One region of the Bradyrhizobium sp. USDA 3364 genome, then DNA from elsewhere that is predicted to be linked to it. Evidence: riboswitches for the same ligand, from Rfam matches in the RefSeq annotation. Region 1 holds a riboswitch; each other region holds the start of a gene.
What was found. Region 1 has a riboswitch for cobalamin ahead of ACVILL_RS05735 (ribonucleoside-diphosphate reductase subunit alpha). Riboswitches for the same ligand answer to the same signal wherever they lie in the genome.
Positions count from the first base shown of each region.

Region 2: linked by a shared signal. The riboswitch ahead of ACVILL_RS27810 (DUF1636 family protein) and the one ahead of ACVILL_RS05735 (ribonucleoside-diphosphate reductase subunit alpha) in region 1 are both predicted to bind cobalamin.
Region 3: linked by a shared signal. The riboswitch ahead of ACVILL_RS08160 (TonB-dependent siderophore receptor) and the one ahead of ACVILL_RS05735 (ribonucleoside-diphosphate reductase subunit alpha) in region 1 are both predicted to bind cobalamin.
Region 4: linked by a shared signal. The riboswitch ahead of ACVILL_RS10200 (TonB-dependent receptor) and the one ahead of ACVILL_RS05735 (ribonucleoside-diphosphate reductase subunit alpha) in region 1 are both predicted to bind cobalamin.

Region 1 covers NZ_JBSRYG010000002.1:1,210,205-1,214,394, forward strand. The annotation lists gene ACVILL_RS05735 (ribonucleoside-diphosphate reductase subunit alpha) at 1-1,846, opposite strand, end outside; cobalamin riboswitch at 1,961-2,171, opposite strand; cobalamin riboswitch at 2,293-2,493, shown strand; gene metE (5-methyltetrahydropteroyltriglutamate--homocysteine S-methyltransferase) at 2,608-4,190, shown strand, end outside.
Region 2 covers NZ_JBSRYG010000002.1:5,929,746-5,933,935, reverse strand. The annotation lists gene cobN (cobaltochelatase subunit CobN) at 1-1,098, opposite strand, end outside; gene cobW (cobalamin biosynthesis protein CobW) at 1,098-2,132, opposite strand; gene ACVILL_RS27810 (DUF1636 family protein) at 2,129-2,503, opposite strand; cobalamin riboswitch at 2,600-2,811, opposite strand; gene cobO (cob(I)yrinic acid a,c-diamide adenosyltransferase) at 2,848-3,501, shown strand; gene ACVILL_RS27800 (cobyric acid synthase) at 3,513-4,190, shown strand, end outside.
Region 3 covers NZ_JBSRYG010000002.1:1,747,664-1,751,853, reverse strand. The annotation lists partial or broken gene ACVILL_RS08170 (amidohydrolase family protein) at 1-674, shown strand, start outside; gene ACVILL_RS08165 (CobW family GTP-binding protein) at 676-1,599, shown strand; cobalamin riboswitch at 1,819-2,014, shown strand; gene ACVILL_RS08160 (TonB-dependent siderophore receptor) at 2,121-4,190, shown strand, end outside.
Region 4 covers NZ_JBSRYG010000002.1:2,182,642-2,186,831, forward strand. The annotation lists gene ACVILL_RS10185 (ABC transporter substrate-binding protein) at 1-206, opposite strand, end outside; gene ACVILL_RS10190 (ABC transporter ATP-binding protein) at 209-982, opposite strand; gene ACVILL_RS10195 (FecCD family ABC transporter permease) at 979-2,022, opposite strand; cobalamin riboswitch at 2,136-2,333, shown strand; gene ACVILL_RS10200 (TonB-dependent receptor) at 2,494-4,190, shown strand, end outside.

The DNA.
Region 1 (4,190 bases):
GTATGTGGTTGGCGAGGTTGATCGAGCCGAGATTGCACACCGCAGTCTCGTCGTCAGACGTGTTCAGCGTGATCTCGGTGCAGAGGTTCGAGGAGTGGATCACGCCGGCATGGCGCTGCGGCGAGCGCAGATTGGACGGGTCCTTGAAGGTGATCCAGGGATGGCCGGTCTCGAACAGCATGGTCAGCATCTTGCGCCAGAGATCGACGGCGCGAATCTGCTTGAACACTCGCATCTCGCCGCGCGCGGCCTTGGCCTCGTAATGGGCGTAGCGTTCGGCGAACGGCTTGCCGTAGAGATCGTGCAGGTCCGGCGTCTCGTCGGGCGAGAACAGCGTCCACTCGCCGTCAGCCTCGACGCGCTGCATGAACAAATCGGGCACCCAGTTCGCGGTGTTCATATCGTGGGTGCGGCGGCGGTCATCGCCGGTGTTCTTGCGCAGATCGAGGAATTCCTCGATGTCGACGTGCCAGGTCTCGAGATAGGCGCAGACCGCGCCCTTGCGCTTGCCGCCCTGGTTCACCGCGATCGCGGTGTCGTTGGCGACCTTGAGGAACGGCACCACGCCCTGGCTCTCGCCATTGGTGCCCTTGATGTGCGCGCCGAGCCCGCGGACGCGGGTCCAGTCATTGCCGAGCCCGCCGGAATATTTCGCCAGCAGCGCGTTATCCTTGATCGACTTGAAGATGCCGTCGAGATCGTCAGCCACGGTGGTGAGGAAGCACGATGAGAGCTGCGGCCGCTGCGTGCCAGAATTGAACAGGGTCGGCGTCGAAGCCATGAAGTCGAACGACGACAAGAGATTGTAGAACTCGATCGCGCGCCCCTCGCGGTCGATCTCGCGCAGCGCCAGACCCATCGCAACGCGCATGAAGAATGCCTGCGGCAGCTCGATGCGGTTGCCCCGAACGTGCAGGAAATAGCGGTCATACAGCGTTTGCAGCCCGAGGAACTGGAACGACAGATCGCGTTCCGGCTTCATCGCCGCCGCAAGCCGCGCCAGATCGAAGCGGCCGAGTTCGACATCGAGCAGTTCGGCCTTGATCCCGGTCTTGATATAGGCCGGGAAATACTCGGCATAGCGGCTCGCCATGTCGGCCTGCGAGGCGCTGGTCGGCATATCAAGCACATAGGACAACACCTCGGTGCGCAGCTTGTCGAGCAAGAGGCGCGCGCTGACATAGGTGTAGTTCGGCTCCTGCTCCACCAGGGTGCGCGCGGCCATCACCGAGGCGAGCGCCAGTTCATCCTGGCTGATGCCGTCATAGATGTTGCGCTGGGTCTCGGCGATCACGGGCGCAGCATCGACGCCATCGAGGCCGGCGCAGGCCTCGTTGATGATCAGCGCCAGCCGGGCGTGGTCGAGCGGCACCTCGCTACCGTTCGGCAATGTGATGTGAATGGCCGGCCCGGCCACAGGCTGGGCCACCGCCCTCGCCGCGTCCTGCTCAGCGCGCTGCCTCGTGCGCTCCTCACGATACAGCACATAGGCGCGCGCCACCTTATGGTGCTCGCTCCGCATCAGCGCGAGCTCGACCTGGTCCTGCACGTCCTCGATGTGGAAGGTGCGACCTTCGCTCATGCGACGCGTCAGCGCACTGAGGACCTCGGCGGTGAGCTGCTCGACAACCTCATGGACGCGGCGCGATGCGGCGGCGGTGTGCCCCTCGACCGCCAGGAACGCCTTGGTCATCGCAACCGAGATCTTGCTGGCGTCGAATTTCGACACCGTGCCATTGCGGCGGATCACCTGCATCGGAGGAGCGGCCTCCGGCGCGGCAAGCACTTCCGGACGCAGCAGGATGAGTGGCGCTGGCTTTGTTTCGCGATCGAGAGAGAGTGACATCGTGCAGACCCCGTGACGTTTGTTGGGGCCGGATGTCAGGGGACGCTGCATCATCCCGGCGGCAACGCACCGGCATGGCTGTGCAAGCGACCGCCGGGACACCCCGCCCGTGGACGTAATTTCGGTGTTACGGCAGGTCTCCTGACTCGCAGGTCGTCGTCGCTCCCGTGTCTTCCCGATGCGGACGACGCATCAGTGACGTGATTTCGGGAACAACTCGCTGCTTACAGTTGCGGGGGCAGTGCCGGATTTTCGGTGAGATCACCGGCTTCCCTCTTAGCCACCATGCTTTGCGGCATGACGGACCGTAACAACTATATCTGGTGTGATTTGGCACACTGTGTCAATGGGTCGCCAGAAAATGCGGATGGCGCCTGTTGATGATGTGAACAACGTCGCTCGATCACACGTGATGCCGCCCGAGTTGACGGCCACGCGAAGTTGCCGATAAGTGGCGGCGTCGTGGTTCTCCGAGAGGCACTTTCTCCCGGAGCTAAGAGGGAAGCCGGTACAATGCCGGCGCTGCCCCCGCAACTGTAAGCGGCGAGTTGTCGTCCACTCAAAGCCACTGAGGCGAAAGCTTCGGGAAGGCCAGACGACAGCTAGGACCCGCGAGCCAGGAGACCTGCCTCGACAACATGAACGTCCTCGGGCGGGGTGTCCCGGTGGTGCGGTTGCGACCCCGCACGCGCTTTTCCCGCGTCTTGCGGAGTCCAGACGTGTCACTACGGCCTTTGCCCCCAACTTTTGGGGTTAAGCCAATGTCTTCCACATCTACCTCCTCACTTGCTGTTGCGACTCTCGGCACGCCGCGGATCGGTCCGCGCCGTGAACTCAAGCTTGCGCTGGAAAGCTTCTGGGCCGGCGCGACAAACGAAAAGACGCTGATCGAGACCGGCGTCGGTCTGCGCGCCGCCAACTGGGCACGCCAGAAAAAGCTCGGCGTCTCGGTGATCCCGTCGAACGACTTCTCGTTCTACGACCAGGTGCTCGATACCTCGGTGATGGTCGGCGCGATCCCGGCCATCTATGGCTGGAGCAGCGGCCCGGTGCCGCTTGCGACCTATTTTGCGATGGCGCGCGGCGCTGAAGGTAGCGCGCATGACGCGTCGTGCGGTCACGCGCACCATAGCCAAGGTCATGGCGTACCGGCGCAGGAGATGACCAAGTGGTTCGACACAAACTACCACTACATGGTGCCCGAACTCTCTGCAGATCAGCAGTTCCGCCTCGCCTCACGCAAGCCGATCGAGGAATATGAGGAAGCCAAGGCCCTCGGTTACCAGACCCGACCGGTGCTGGTCGGCCCGGTTACTTTCCTGAAACTCGCCAAGAGCAAGGACGCCGGCTTCGAACCGCTGTCGCTGCTGGACCGCCTGCTTCCGGTCTATATCGAGGTACTGCGCGAGCTTGCCCGCCGCGGCGCCGAATGGGCGCAGATCGACGAGCCCTGCCTGGCGCTCGATCTCGACGATACCGCCCACGATGCGCTGCGTCGCGCCTATGGCGAGATCGCCAAGGCGGTGCCGCAGATCAAGATCATGCTGGCGAGCTATTTCGGCAGCCTCGGCGCAAACCGCGACACTGCGTTTGCGCTCCCCGTCGCCGGCCTGCATTTCGACTTGGTGCGCGCGCCCGAGCAGCTCGATGACCTCGCCCACCTGCCCGCTGAGCGCGTCGTCTCGCTCGGCGTGCTCGACGGCCGCAACATCTGGCGCGCCGATCTCAGCAAGCTGCTCAACCGGCTGGAACCGGTCGTCGCGAAGCTCGGCAAGAACCGTGTGCAGATTGCGCCGTCCTGCTCGCTGCTGCACGTGCCGATCGATCTTGCCCTCGAAGCGAAGCTCGACGCCGAGGTCAAGAGCTGGCTCGCCTTCTCGGTGCAGAAGATGGAGGAACTGGTCGCGCTCGGCACCGCGCTTGCAAGCGGCCGCGATTCGATCGCGGCTGCGCTGACGGCCTCCGACGCGTCTGCCGCCGCGCGCAAGACCTCGCCGCGGATTCACGATGCAAAGGTTACGCAGCGCATGGCTGGCATTGACACCGCGATGCGCGGCCGTGCCAGCTCCTTCGAGGAACGAACCGAAGTACAGCGCGCGCGGTTCAATCTTCCGGCGTTCCCGACCACCACCATTGGCTCGTTCCCGCAGACGCTCGAGGTCCGCAAGTCGCGCGCCGCGCATGCCAAGGGCAGCCTGAGCGACGCCAGCTACAAGACCTTCCTGCAGGAGCAGACGGCAGAGACTGTGCGCTGGCAGGAAGCCATCGGCCTTGATGTACTGGTCCATGGCGAGTTCGAACGCAACGACATGGTGCAGTATTTCGGCGAGCAGCTCTCCGGCTT
Region 2 (4,190 bases), 4.7 Mb from region 1:
GGTAAGCCGATGCCAGGCCGCCACACGCGCGACAATTGCCGCAACGCGCTCGGCATCCGGCCGATGCGCGAGGTGCGCGAATTGCAGTTCGGGATCGCGCTCGCCTGCCGACTTGAAGCTCACGACGCCCGCGAACAGGCGGCCGTCGACCTCCGGCAGCACGACATGCATCGCGAGATCGCCGGGCGAAAGGCCGCGCAGCGACAAGGCCCAATCCTCGCGCCGCGCCGTGGACAGCGCGACCTGGAACACCGGGCACGATGCGATATCGAACGGCGTCGTGCCGTCGTCACCGGCTGCCGAGAATGCGGTCGCATTGACAATGGCGGCCGGCGGGCATTGCGCGAATTGGGTGCGCAGCCAATCGGCGACGCCCGCCGCCTTCAACGAGGTGACGAACACACCGTGGGCATCGAAGCCCTTGTCGCGCAACGCATCGATCAATGCATCGACCGGCGCGGTGTCGCCGGCCGCGAGATAGGAGCGATAGAAGGTCACCAGCACCCGCGGCCTGTCGCCGGAGGCCGGCAGAGCCGCGACGGCACCGCGCACGGAATCGTAGACGCCGATTTCGGGGAGATCGATCTCGCCGACGACGGGTCCGGCATAGAGACCGGACGCCAGCGCCAGCTGCGCGATCACGGCCTGCGCGGCAACCGGGCCGCCCTTGTCGCACAGCACCTTCAGGCGGCGCAGCGTCGAGACCGGCAGCGTCGAGAACTCATCCAGCCGCAGATCGTCGCGGCCGTCCGCCGGCAGCACGACCAGGGCGATGCCGCGCTCCTTCGCCAGCCGATGCACCGCGGCCAGCCCGTACGACCAATAGGGCTCGCCGCCGATCAGGCGGACGAGAATGCCGCGTGCATGCGACAGGGTCCGCTCAATATAGGTGTCGACCGACAGCGGGTGGCGCAGCTCCGCGAGATTGGCGAGCCGCAGCGACGGCAGCGCGGCGCGGCCGCGCCGCCAGCCGGCCGCGAACGCCGCGAGATCGCTGTCGGAAAACGACAACACCACGAGATCGGCCGGATCCTGGCCGAGGTCTCTCGGTGTCGCGGTCTCCTCAAGGCCGCGGCTCTCGCGGAAGATGACGTGCATCAGACACCAAGTCGCGCCCTGATCGCGGTCTCATCGATATCGGCATGTTCGCCGATCACGACCAGCTTGGACTGCCGCGGGCGCGCGCCCCAGGGCATGTCGAACTGATGCCGCACCCGTTCGCCGACCGATTGCACGAGCAACCGCATCGGCTTGCCTTCGACTGCAATGTAGCCCTTGGCACGGAGCACGTTCTGCTCGCGGGCCAGGCCCTTGATCGACGTGACCAACGCATCGACGTCAGCAATCTCGGGAAGATCGATCACCACCGAATTGAAATCGTCGTGCTCGTGTTCCTCTTCGCCGTCGTGATGCGACGGACGTGCGGCGAGATCGTCTTCCGCCGCGGCCCCAAGGCCGAGGATCACGCGCGCGTCGATCGTGCCGTCGACAATGGGCAACATCGGCACCTCGCGCGGCATTTCGGCCGCGATCACCTCTTTTGCTGCCTTGATCCCCTCTGCGCCTGCGAGATCGGCCTTGGTCAGGAGCACGATATCGGCGCAGGCGATCTGGTCCTCGAACACTTCGGACAGCGGCGTCTCGTGGTCGAGATTCTCGTCGGCCGCCCGCTGCGCATCGACCGCGGCCACGTCAGGCGCAAAGCGGCCGGCTGCGACCGCCTCGGCATCGGCCAGCGCGATCACGCCGTCCACCGTGATCCGCGAGCGGATCTCCGGCCAGTCGAATGCCTTGAGCAATGGCTTCGGCAGCGCGAGCCCCGATGTTTCGATCACGATATGATCGGGCTTCACGGGGCGTGCAAGCAACTGCTCCATCGCCGGGATGAAATCGTCGGCGACGGTGCAGCAGATGCAGCCATTGGCGAGCTCGACGATGTTCTCGGTCGGGCAATTGGCATCGGCGCACGACTTCAATATCTCGCCGTCGACACCTTCGCTGCCGAACTCGTTCACCAGAACCGCGAGCTTCTTGCCATTGGCATTGCGGAGCAGATGCTGGATCAGCGTCGTCTTGCCGGACCCGAGAAAGCCGGTCACGACCGTGACCGGAACCTTGGCGAGTGTCGTCATTCTGCGGCCTCCGGCACGACAGCGATGGGTGGAATGCGGGCAAGCGATTGCTTGCGGAAGATTTCGGGACGGCTGCGCCACGGCACGATGCCGTCGGGCGCCGCGGCATAGGCAGAGGCGCCGGCGATCACATCCCTGGCATTGGCTTCGGACAGGCGGCCGTAGACATAGGACCACCGCCCCGGCGCGCTGAGCGCGACCGAGCAACCCTGGCTGCAGGCCGACAGGCATTCGACGGGAACCAGATTGACGTTATCGGGCACGCCGGCCTCGACAAGCGCGGCATGCAGGCGCGCGCCGGGTGCGATCTCGCCTTCCGCCAGCGTCTGGCCGGCGCGACAGGTGATGCAGACATGAAGTGTAACGCTCATCGCCCTTCCTGGATTGACAGCGGGAAGCGATGAGGCACACGAACCGACTTCAAGCAGGTTCGTTTCCCCCGTCGCGGAACACCCCGTCCGCCGGTCTCACAACATGTTGCGCTGGCAGGTCTCCCGGCTTGCGGAGCAGGTTTTACCCCTCGATGCCCACCTTCCCGACTCCACATGGAATCAGTGGCTTGGACATCTCTCCGGTCACGGTCGCGGGGGCGGCTGCGCTTCAAGCCCGATTTAGCGGAGCCCTATCGCATTCCCTCTTCGCCTGTCGTAGGACAGGAACCAACGCGGGCCCACCATTCGTCGATGGCTCGCACTTGTCAAGCCGAAGGACCATGATGATTTCTGATGGAAACGACGCTCAGGACGGCGCCGTCGGCACCGACCCCTCGCTGGATGCGCGCCATGCCGACAAGATGGCGAAAAAGAAGGCCGCCCGCGACCGCATCATGGCGACGAAGAGTGGCGAAAAGGGCCTGATTATCGTTCATACCGGCGCCGGCAAAGGAAAATCCTCCTCCGCGTTCGGCATGATCGTGCGCTGTGTCGCGCACGGCTTTCCCTGCGCGGTGGTGCAGTTCATCAAGGGTGCCTGGGATACCGGCGAGCGCCGCCTGCTCACCGGACATTTCGGCGATCTCTGTCAGTTCCATGCCATGGGCGAAGGCTTTACCTGGGAGACCCAGGATCGCGCCCGCGACATCGCGGCGGCCCAGGCCGGCTGGGAAAAGGCCAAGCAGCTGATATCAGAGCCGAGCCTACGCATGGTAGTGCTCGACGAGATCAACATCGCGCTGCGCTACGATTATCTCGCGATCGCCGATGTCGTCGAATTCCTGACGACGTCGAAGCCGCCGATGACGCATGTCGTGCTCACCGGACGCAACGCCAAGGACGAGTTGATCGAGATCGCCGATCTCGTCACCGAGATGACGCTGGTGAAGCACCCGTTCCGCTCCGGCATCAAGGCCCAGCCGGGCGTCGAGTTCTGACCGATATCACGATGGCGCGCGCATTGATGATCCAGGGAGCCGGCTCGGACGTCGGCAAGTCGCTCATCGTCGCGGGCCTCGCACGCGCCGCTACACGGCGCGGCCTGCGCGTGCTGCCGTTCAAGCCGCAGAACATGTCGAACAACGCCGCAGTGACCGTCGACGGCGGCGAGATCGGACGCGCGCAGGCCTTGCAGGCGCTCGCCGCCGGCGTCGAGCCACACACCGACATGAATCCGGTGCTGCTGAAGCCCGAAACCGATGTCGGAGCCCAGATCATCGTGCACGGCAAGCGGATCGCGACCGCGCGCGCCCGGGAATATGCCGCGATGAAGCCATCGCTGATGGGCGCGGTGCTGAAGAGCTTTGAACGCCTCAAGGCGCGCGCCGACCTTGTGCTGGTCGAGGGTGCCGGCAGCCCCGCGGAGGTTAACTTACGCAAGGCCGATATCGCCAATATGGGCTTTGCGCGCAGGGCCGACGTGCCCGTGGTGCTGGTCGGCGACATCGACCGCGGCGGCGTCATCGCGCAGCTCGTCGGCATCAAGACGGTGATCGATCCTGACGATGCCGCGATGATCCGGGGTTTTGTCATCAACAAATTCCGCGGTGATCCCTCTCTGTTCGATGACGGCTACCGCCTGATCGAGGTCCGCACCGCGTGGCGCGGCCTTGGCGTGCTGCCCTGG
Region 3 (4,190 bases), 540 kb from region 1:
CGTGCTGGCGGCGACCTTCTTCAGCGACCCCAAATTCGAGGAGCGTAACGGTCTCGGTTACGACTCGGTGCAGCGCGTGACCGACGGGCATCGCTTCGGCAGCCGCGAGGAGTTGCTGGCTGCACAGGCGGCTGAGCCCTCGACGCTGGTGCTGTGGCATGTGCTCGACATCGAGAACAACGCGCATCATCGCGATCTGCTCGACATGGCGGTGCTGTATCCGGGCGGCGCGATCGCGTCCGACGCGATGCCGTGGACGCTGGCGGATGGCCGCCCGTACAGCGGCGACGCCTGGCCGCTGCCTGACGATGCCACCTCGCATCCGCGGTCGGCCGGCTGCTTCACCCGCTTCATCCGCGAATGGGTGCGCGGAGCGCAAGAAGGTGTCGTTGCTCGAGGGCATCCGCAAATGCGCGCTGATTCCGGCCGAGATCCTGTCGGCGAGCACGCCGGCGATGCGCGCCAAGGGCAGGCTGCAGGCCGGCGCCGATGCCGATGTCGTGGTGTTCGACTTCGAGACGCTGAGCGACCGCGCGACCTTCTCCGCGATGAACCGTCCGGCGGAAGGCGTGCGGCACCTCGTAGTCAGCGGCCAGCCGCTGATCAACGACGGCGTCCTCGACGTTGCGGCAAGGCCCGGCCGGCCGGTGCGCCGCCCCGTCACCGGGGGCTGAGATGCCGGTCCCGATCCTGCTGGTCGCGGGTTTTCTCGGGGCGGGCAAGACCACGGTCGTCAACCATCTGCTGGCGCATGCGCAGGGAAGGCGCATCGCCGCCGTGGTCAATGATTTCGGTGCGATCAATATCGATGCGGAGCTGATCGCCGGCGCCAGCGACGGCGTGGTCAGCCTGAGCAATGGCTGCATCTGCTGCACGCTGGAGGGCGATCTGCTGCGCACGCTCGCAACCTTGCTGCGGCGTGATCCGCGCCCCGAGTTCATCGTGATCGAGACCAGCGGAATCGCCGATCCCGCCGACATCGTGCGCAATTTGATGGATCCGGTGATCTGGAAGGAGGCGCCGCTGGAGACGGTGCTGTGCGTGGTCGACGCGACGCAGCCCGTGGCCGCGCTGGATGATGCGCTGCTGCGATCGCAGTTGCGGGCGGCCGATGTGGTGGCGCTGAGCAAGGTCGATTTGGCCGACGCCGCCGCGTGTGCTGTAATCCGTAGCGCCGTGCGGGCGGTGCGTCCGGCGACCGTGGTGGTCGACGCGCTGCATGGCGAGGTGCCGGCAGAGTTGCTGTTTCCGGCGGATCTCGATCATGTGCCGGCGCCGCGCGAGACCGCGCCGCGACGGCCGGTGGCTGACCGGTTCGAGACGCTGAGCTGGACCTCGGAGCGGCCGGTGCGGTTGCCCCGCTTGCAGCAGGCGATCGGCACGCTGGCGCCGAAGCTGGCGCGGGCGAAGGGATTGTTCGAGACGGTGGAGCAGCCCGGGCGGCTGACGGTCTTTCAGCTCGCCGGCGGTCGCGCGACATTGGCCGCCGGCGGCGTCCTGGCGCCCGGCGTGCCGCGCACGCGGCTGGTCTTCATCGCCGAGATGGGCGCTCTCTCGCGCGCCGAGATCGATGCGATCATGCAGGGCTGTGTCGAATGACGTGAATCCCCGTCATCCTGAGGAGCGCGTAGCGCGTCTCGAAGGATGCACGGCCCGGCCGGTGGTCGTCGAACCTTCGAGACGCCGCTTCGCGGCTCCTCAGGATGACGGGATGATAAGTCTCCGCATCAGCGCGACAGACGCTGTGTCGTGGCGGGAGCACCATTTCGCAAAACATGTCTGCGACAATCGCGTCGAATTGACAGCCCTGCAGCCAGCACCTATCGTTTTGCCGACGGTTCCCTTCGGGGATCAAAAGGGAATGCGGTGCGAGGGTAACCCCAATGCCGCAGCTGTCCCCGCAACTGTAAACGGCGAGCCTTTCGTCAATTTGCCACTGGGCTGTCAGGTCCGGGAAGGCGTCGACAGGCGATGACCCGTGAGCCAGGAGACCTGCCGTCAGTCGTGGTCACACGCGAGCACATCGGGCGGGGCGTCCTGGTGGGATCGGAGCACTGCCTTTCCGGCAATGCGCCTGTCCGCGTTCGCGGTGACGTGCCACGTTACCGCGAGTCCTTTTGATGTCTCCGTCCTCTCCCGTTGCGCGCCGCTGGCGCCTCGGTCTCGTTTGCTCCCTGTCATCGCTGCTGCTGCCGGCCGGAGGCTCGGCACAAGCACCTGCGCCCACCAGGCTCGATCCGATCGAGGTCGCGCCTTCGGCGACCGCAAAGCCGAAGCCCACGGCGCGCAGCGGCAACACGGCCGCCGCGGCGCGGCCACGGCCGAGGTCAGCGACGGCTGCGACGGGCGGCGGCACGCCGCGTGCCGCAGCATCGGGTGCATCGGGTGCGGCGTCGCCGACGCTCAATGCCACCGCGCCAGGCGGCACCGGCAGCCGTCTCAATCTGACGCCGCTGCAGACGCCGGCCAGCGTCGAGATCATCACGGCAAAAACCATCAAGGAACGCGGCCAGCATAACGTGCTCGATGCCGTCACCCAGAACGCGACCGGCTTCATCGCGACGCCGGCGCCCGGCAATGGCGGCCTGTCGTTCAGCACCCGCGGCTTTGCCGGCAGCAACTCGGTGATGACGCTGTATGACGGCACGCGCTTCTATATCGGCTCCGGCACCCTGACGTTCCCCTACGACACCTGGTCGACGCAACGCATCGAGGTGCTGCGCGGTCCGGCCTCGGTGCTGTACGGCGAGGGCGCGATCGGCGGTGTCATCAACGTGATCCCGAAGAAGCCGTTAGCCACGCCCTACAACGAGGCCGAGGTCTCGCTCGACAGCAACATGACGCGGCGGCTCTCGGTGGACTCTACTGGTCCGATCAATCCCAATGTGTCGTATCGTGTCAACGCCACCGGCAACATGTCGGACGGCTGGGTCGATCGCGACAAGACCTCGAATGCAGCGGTCTCGGCCGCCGTGCGCGTGCAGGCCTCGGAGAATCTCGCCTTCACGCTGTCGGAAGATTACGCCGACCGCAGCCCGTCACGGTATTTCGGCACGCCGCTGATCAACGGCGCGATCCAGGACGCGCTGCGCTTCAAGAACTACAATGCATCCGACAGCGCGATCCGCTACAAGGATAGCTGGACCCAGTTCAAGACCGAGTGGGATGTCGCCGACGGCATCAAGGTCAACAACACGCTGTATTATCTGACCAGCGAACGGCACTGGCGCGACATCGAGAACTATGCCTTCAATCCGAAGACGCAGCTGATCGACCGCTTCAGCTATATCGAGATCTTCCACGACCAGAAGCAGTCCGGCAACCGGATGGACGCGACGTTCAGCGGTCACATCCTCGGCCTGGCGAACCAGTTCGTTGCCGGCTTCGACGTCAATCACATCGAGTTCTTCCACACCAACAACTCGCCCTATGGCGGCGCGTCGTCGGTGAATCCGTACATGTTCGATCCCGGATCGTTTTTCGCAACGACGACCGCGACTACGCCGGGCTTCAATTCGATCGTCAATCAATACGCGCTGTTCGCCGAAGACCGGCTGAAGCTGACCGATCAATTGTCGCTCGTTACCGGAGTCCGATACGATCGTCCCGAGATCGATCGCACCGACTACAAGACGCCGGGCAACGGTTTCGAAACCACGCTGTCGGGCACCAGCTGGCGCACCGGCCTCGTATACGAGCCGATCAAGAACCTCGCCTTCTACGGCCAGTATGCAGTCGGCGTCGACCCGGTCGGGAATCTCATCTCGCTGTCTACTTCGCAGAAGAACTTCCAGCTCTCCACCGGGAAGCAGACCGAGTTCGGCGTCAAACAGTCGTTCCTCGGCGGACGCGGCGAGTGGACGCTGGCAGGCTACGAGATCGTCAAGAACAATCTGCTGATCGCAGATCCCGGCAATCCCGGATCCTCGCTCCAGGTCGGGCAGCAATCATCGCGTGGCGTCGAGGCCTCGGTCGGGTTCGCGCTCGATTACGGTTGGCGCATCGACGCCAACACGGCGCTGCTGCGCGCCAAATATGACAACAACAGCCAGCTGGTCGGCGGCAAGATCGTCAGCTATGCCGGCAATGTCCCGGTCAACGTTCCGCAGCAGGTCTCCAATGTCTGGCTGACCTGGGATTTCGCACCCAACTGGTCGGTCTATGGCGGCGTGCAGATCGTCGGCGCGATG
Region 4 (4,190 bases), 970 kb from region 1:
GGATAGCTTCGCGCCTGCTCGGCGGCCCAGGATTGCCAGGCATCGCGCGAGAAGCGGCTGAGGCCGAGGATCTGGTCCGGATCGGCCAGCGTCAGCACGAGCTGATCGCTGCAGACATTCATCGAGACGATGCGCGGTCCGACGGCGAACGCGGTGCTGCACGACATCATCCATGCGACCGCTGCCAGGGCTGCGAGACGCCGCATCATCACACATCCGCCCACGGCACAATGACGGCCTCGCGCTGGAATTCGGCGCGATAGGCGCTGACCCTGAACACACTGGCGAGGACTGCTTCGGACAGTGCCTGCTCCGGCGCGCCCTGCGCGGCCAGCCGTCCCTCCGAAAGCACCAGCACATCATCGGCGAAGCGCGCCGCGAGCCCGAGATCGTGCGTCACCACGATGACCAGCACACCAGTGTCGGCGACGTTGCGCAGCTTCTGCATCACGTCGATCTGGTGGCGCGGATCGAGCGAGGCGGTCGGCTCGTCGGCGAGGATCACCGGCGCTTCCACCGCGAGCACGCGGGCCAGCGCGACGCGGCTGCGCTCGCCGCCGGAGAGCTCGGTAACGCGGCGATCGCTGAACGCCTCGACGTCGACCGCCTGCATCGCGCGCAGCACCGCCTCCATATCCAGCTGCGACAGCCGCGCCGGATCGGTCGCGCCATGCGGATAGCGGCCGAGCGCGACGATATCGCGCGCCGGCAGCGGCCAGTGCACCATATGGCCCTGCGGCAAATAGGCGAAGCGTTTGGCGCGCTCGCGCAACGGGAGCGACGCCAGCGCGTCGCCGCCGATCCTGATGTCGCCGTCGGATGGAATCAGTCCGGCCAGCGCACGCAGCAGCGTGGTCTTGCCGGCGCCGTTCGGCCCGACCAGCGCGACCAGATGACCCGCGGTCAACGCCAGCGAGACATCGTGCAGCACCCTGCGGCTGCCGAGCGAGGCGTTGAGCGCGGTGGCGGAGAGCAGCGTCATGCCACGCCTCCGCCGAGTGCGCGGCGTTCGCGCATGATCAGATAGAGGAAGAACGGCACGCCGATGATCGAGGTCAGCACGCCGACCTTGATATCCGAGGTAGAGGGGATGATGCGCACCGCGATATCGGCCGCAAGCAGCAGCGCCGAGCCGGTGAGCGCGCTCGGCACCAGGAGCCGCGCCGGATCGTGACCGATCACCGGGCGCATCAGATGCGGCGCGACCAGACCGATGAAGCCGATCGTGCCTGTCACGGCGACCGCGCCGCCGACGCCGAGCGCAACGCCAGTGATGACGTAGAGCCGCAGCCGTCCGACGTCGACGCCGAGACTCTGCGCCGCTTCCTCGCCGAGCGTCAGCGCGCGGAACGCGCTCGCCTGGCTGAGCAGGATGGCGGCGCCAGCGATGATAAAGGGCAGCGCCAGCGCGACGTGCTGAAAGCTGCGATCCTCCAGCGAGCCGAGCAGCCAGAACGCGATCTCCAGCACCACGAACGGATTGCTGGAGAGGTTCATCACCAGCGCCGTCGCCGCTCCCGCAAAGCTCGAGATCGCGAGCCCCGCGAGGATCAGGATCAACAGCCCGGCATTGCGGCCGGCAATCGCGAGCAGCGCGAATACCGAGCCGAACGCGGCGATGATCGCCACCACCGGCAGTGCATAGGAGCGTACATCGGCGAGACCCAGCGCAATGACCAGCACCGCGCCGAACGCCGCCGATTGCGGCGCACCGAACAGCGACGGCGAGGCCAGCGGATTGCGCAGCAACCCTTGCAGCGCGGCGCCGGACAGGCCGAGAATGCCGCCGATCGCAAACGCCAGGATGGTGCGCGGCAGGCGGATCTCGCGCACGATCACCTGCGCCACGTCGCTGCCGCTGCCGAACAGCGCCTCGATCACCGCGAGCGGCGACAGCGGCACCGGGCCGATCCCGAGCGAGATCACCAGCAGCAGCACCACGAGCGCGAGCAGCGCCGCGGTGACGCCCCACCGGCGCCGCGCCGCGACCTCGGCCGCCAAGGCAAAATCCTGCACGCTCATTGAATCCATGCTCTTACAGCGATCGCCGTGGCAGACAAGCGACACTCGCCAAAAACCGTGGCGGAGCGGCCATTTGCCCGGCTGCCGCCGGATTGACTTTGCTGCCCGGCCGAACCCTAGATGAACATGACGGTTCTTTAATGAGATGAAAAGGGAATGCGGTACGGGGAAACTTCCCCAACGCCGCGGCTGCCCCCGCAACTGTATGCGGTGAATCCTTCGTCAGATGCCACTGGGAATCTCGGTCCTGGGAAGGCGACGAAGGGTAACGACCCGCGAGCCAGGAGACCTGCCGTCAGCCGTGGTCACACGCGATGATGCCGGTCGGGGAGTACAGGCATGAGCTTCACCTGATGCTGCAAGCACGATGGTGAGACTGGTTCGCGGTGACGTGCCACTGACGTTACCGAGGTCTCGCCTATGTCCGCCTTCCCACCCCATCGCCGCCGCGCGCTTCTGCTCGCGTCGACGATGATCGCGCCTGCAATCCTTGCTTCAGGTGCACGGGGGCAGCAGGCGCCCGCTCCCGATCAGCTCCCGGCGATCGAAGTCACCAAACCGGGCGACCAGAACGTCACGCGCGCCAGGCCGGCCGCTGACGAAGCGCCGTCCTCGCGCCGCCCGGCACCGGGCACCGCGCAGAGCAGCAACACCGTCAGCGGCGCCGGATCGAGCTCGACGGGGACCGGCGCGGCCACCGGAACTGGTGGCACCGGCGGCGGCCGCCAGTTCGCCGGCATTGTCGGCTCCTCCTCGGCCGTGATCACCGCCGACGACATCGCGCATTCGCCGGTGCATTCGTTGCCCGAGATCCTTGCGCAGGTGCCGGGCGTCCAGCTGCAAACTCCCTATGGTGGACCGAACGGCGCCAAGACCTCGGTCGACCTGCGCGGCTTCGGCGCATTCGCGACGGACAACACGCTGTTCCTGCTCAACGGCCGCCGCCTCAACGACATGGACAAGGCGGGCTTCGACCTCACCACGATCCCGCTCGATTCGATCGAGCGCATCGAGATCACGCGCGGCAACAGCGGTGCGGTGCTCTACGGTGACAACGCGGTGGGCGGCGTAATTAACATCGTCACCAAGACCGGCGCCGGCGGTCCGCCGGCCACGATCAGGGCCGAGGGCGGCGCCGGCTCGTTCAACACGCGGACGGCCGCAGTCTCCGCGGCGCTTAATTCGGGACCGTGGTCCACCTCGTTCTACGGCAACGGCATCAAGTCCGACGGCTACCGCGTCAACAATGCGCTCGACCAGCGCAACGCGATCGGCAACATCAACTACACCACGTCGGATCTCAGCGCGTTCCTGACCGTCACCGGCAGCGACCAGAAGCTCGGCCTGCCCGGCGGACGGCTGGTCGATCCGTCGATCGGCGTCAACGAGCTGCTCACCGACCGCCGCGGCGCCGCCACGCCGTTCGACTACGCCAACCAGCAGACCTCAAGCGTCACGGCCGGTTTCACCAAGACATTGATGAACGGCGTCGACCTGATCGTCGACGGAGGCTGGCGGCAGCGCGACACGCAGAGCGGCTTCTTCGGCACGGTGCCGACGCCGAGCTTCTCCTCCACCTACAACGACGCCGCGCTCGAGACCTGGTCGCTGACGCCGCGGCTCAGCGTCAAGACCGTGATGCTCGGAATGCCGTCGACGATCCTGACCGGCATCGACTATTACGATTCGACCTTCCGTGAGGCGCGCGGCGCCTATCAGGGCGTCGATCCCTTCCATATCTACAATATCGAGCAGCGGTCCGTGGCCGGCTATTGGCAACATACGCTGGGCCTGTTGCCGACGACCGACTTCTCCTACGGCGCACGCGTTCAGAACACCGGCGTCTCGGCGCGCGACCGCTACGACCCGAACGCGCCGTTCGCGTTCGACACGCAGGCCTCCCCGCTCGACAGCAACGAGACGCAGTACGCGCTGCATGTCGGCGTCGAGCATCGCCTCACCGACAGCTTTTCGGTGTTCGGCCGCGCCGCGCGTGCATTCCGCACGCCCGATGTCGACGAGCGCGTCGCGTCGGGACCGTCGTTCGACCCGCTGACCTTCGCGCCGATCCCGCAGACCTTCCAGCTCAAGACCCAGACCTCGGAAGACGTCGAAGGCGGCTTCCGGGTCAAGACCAACCTGTTTCAGGTGCAGACCAGCGTCTATCT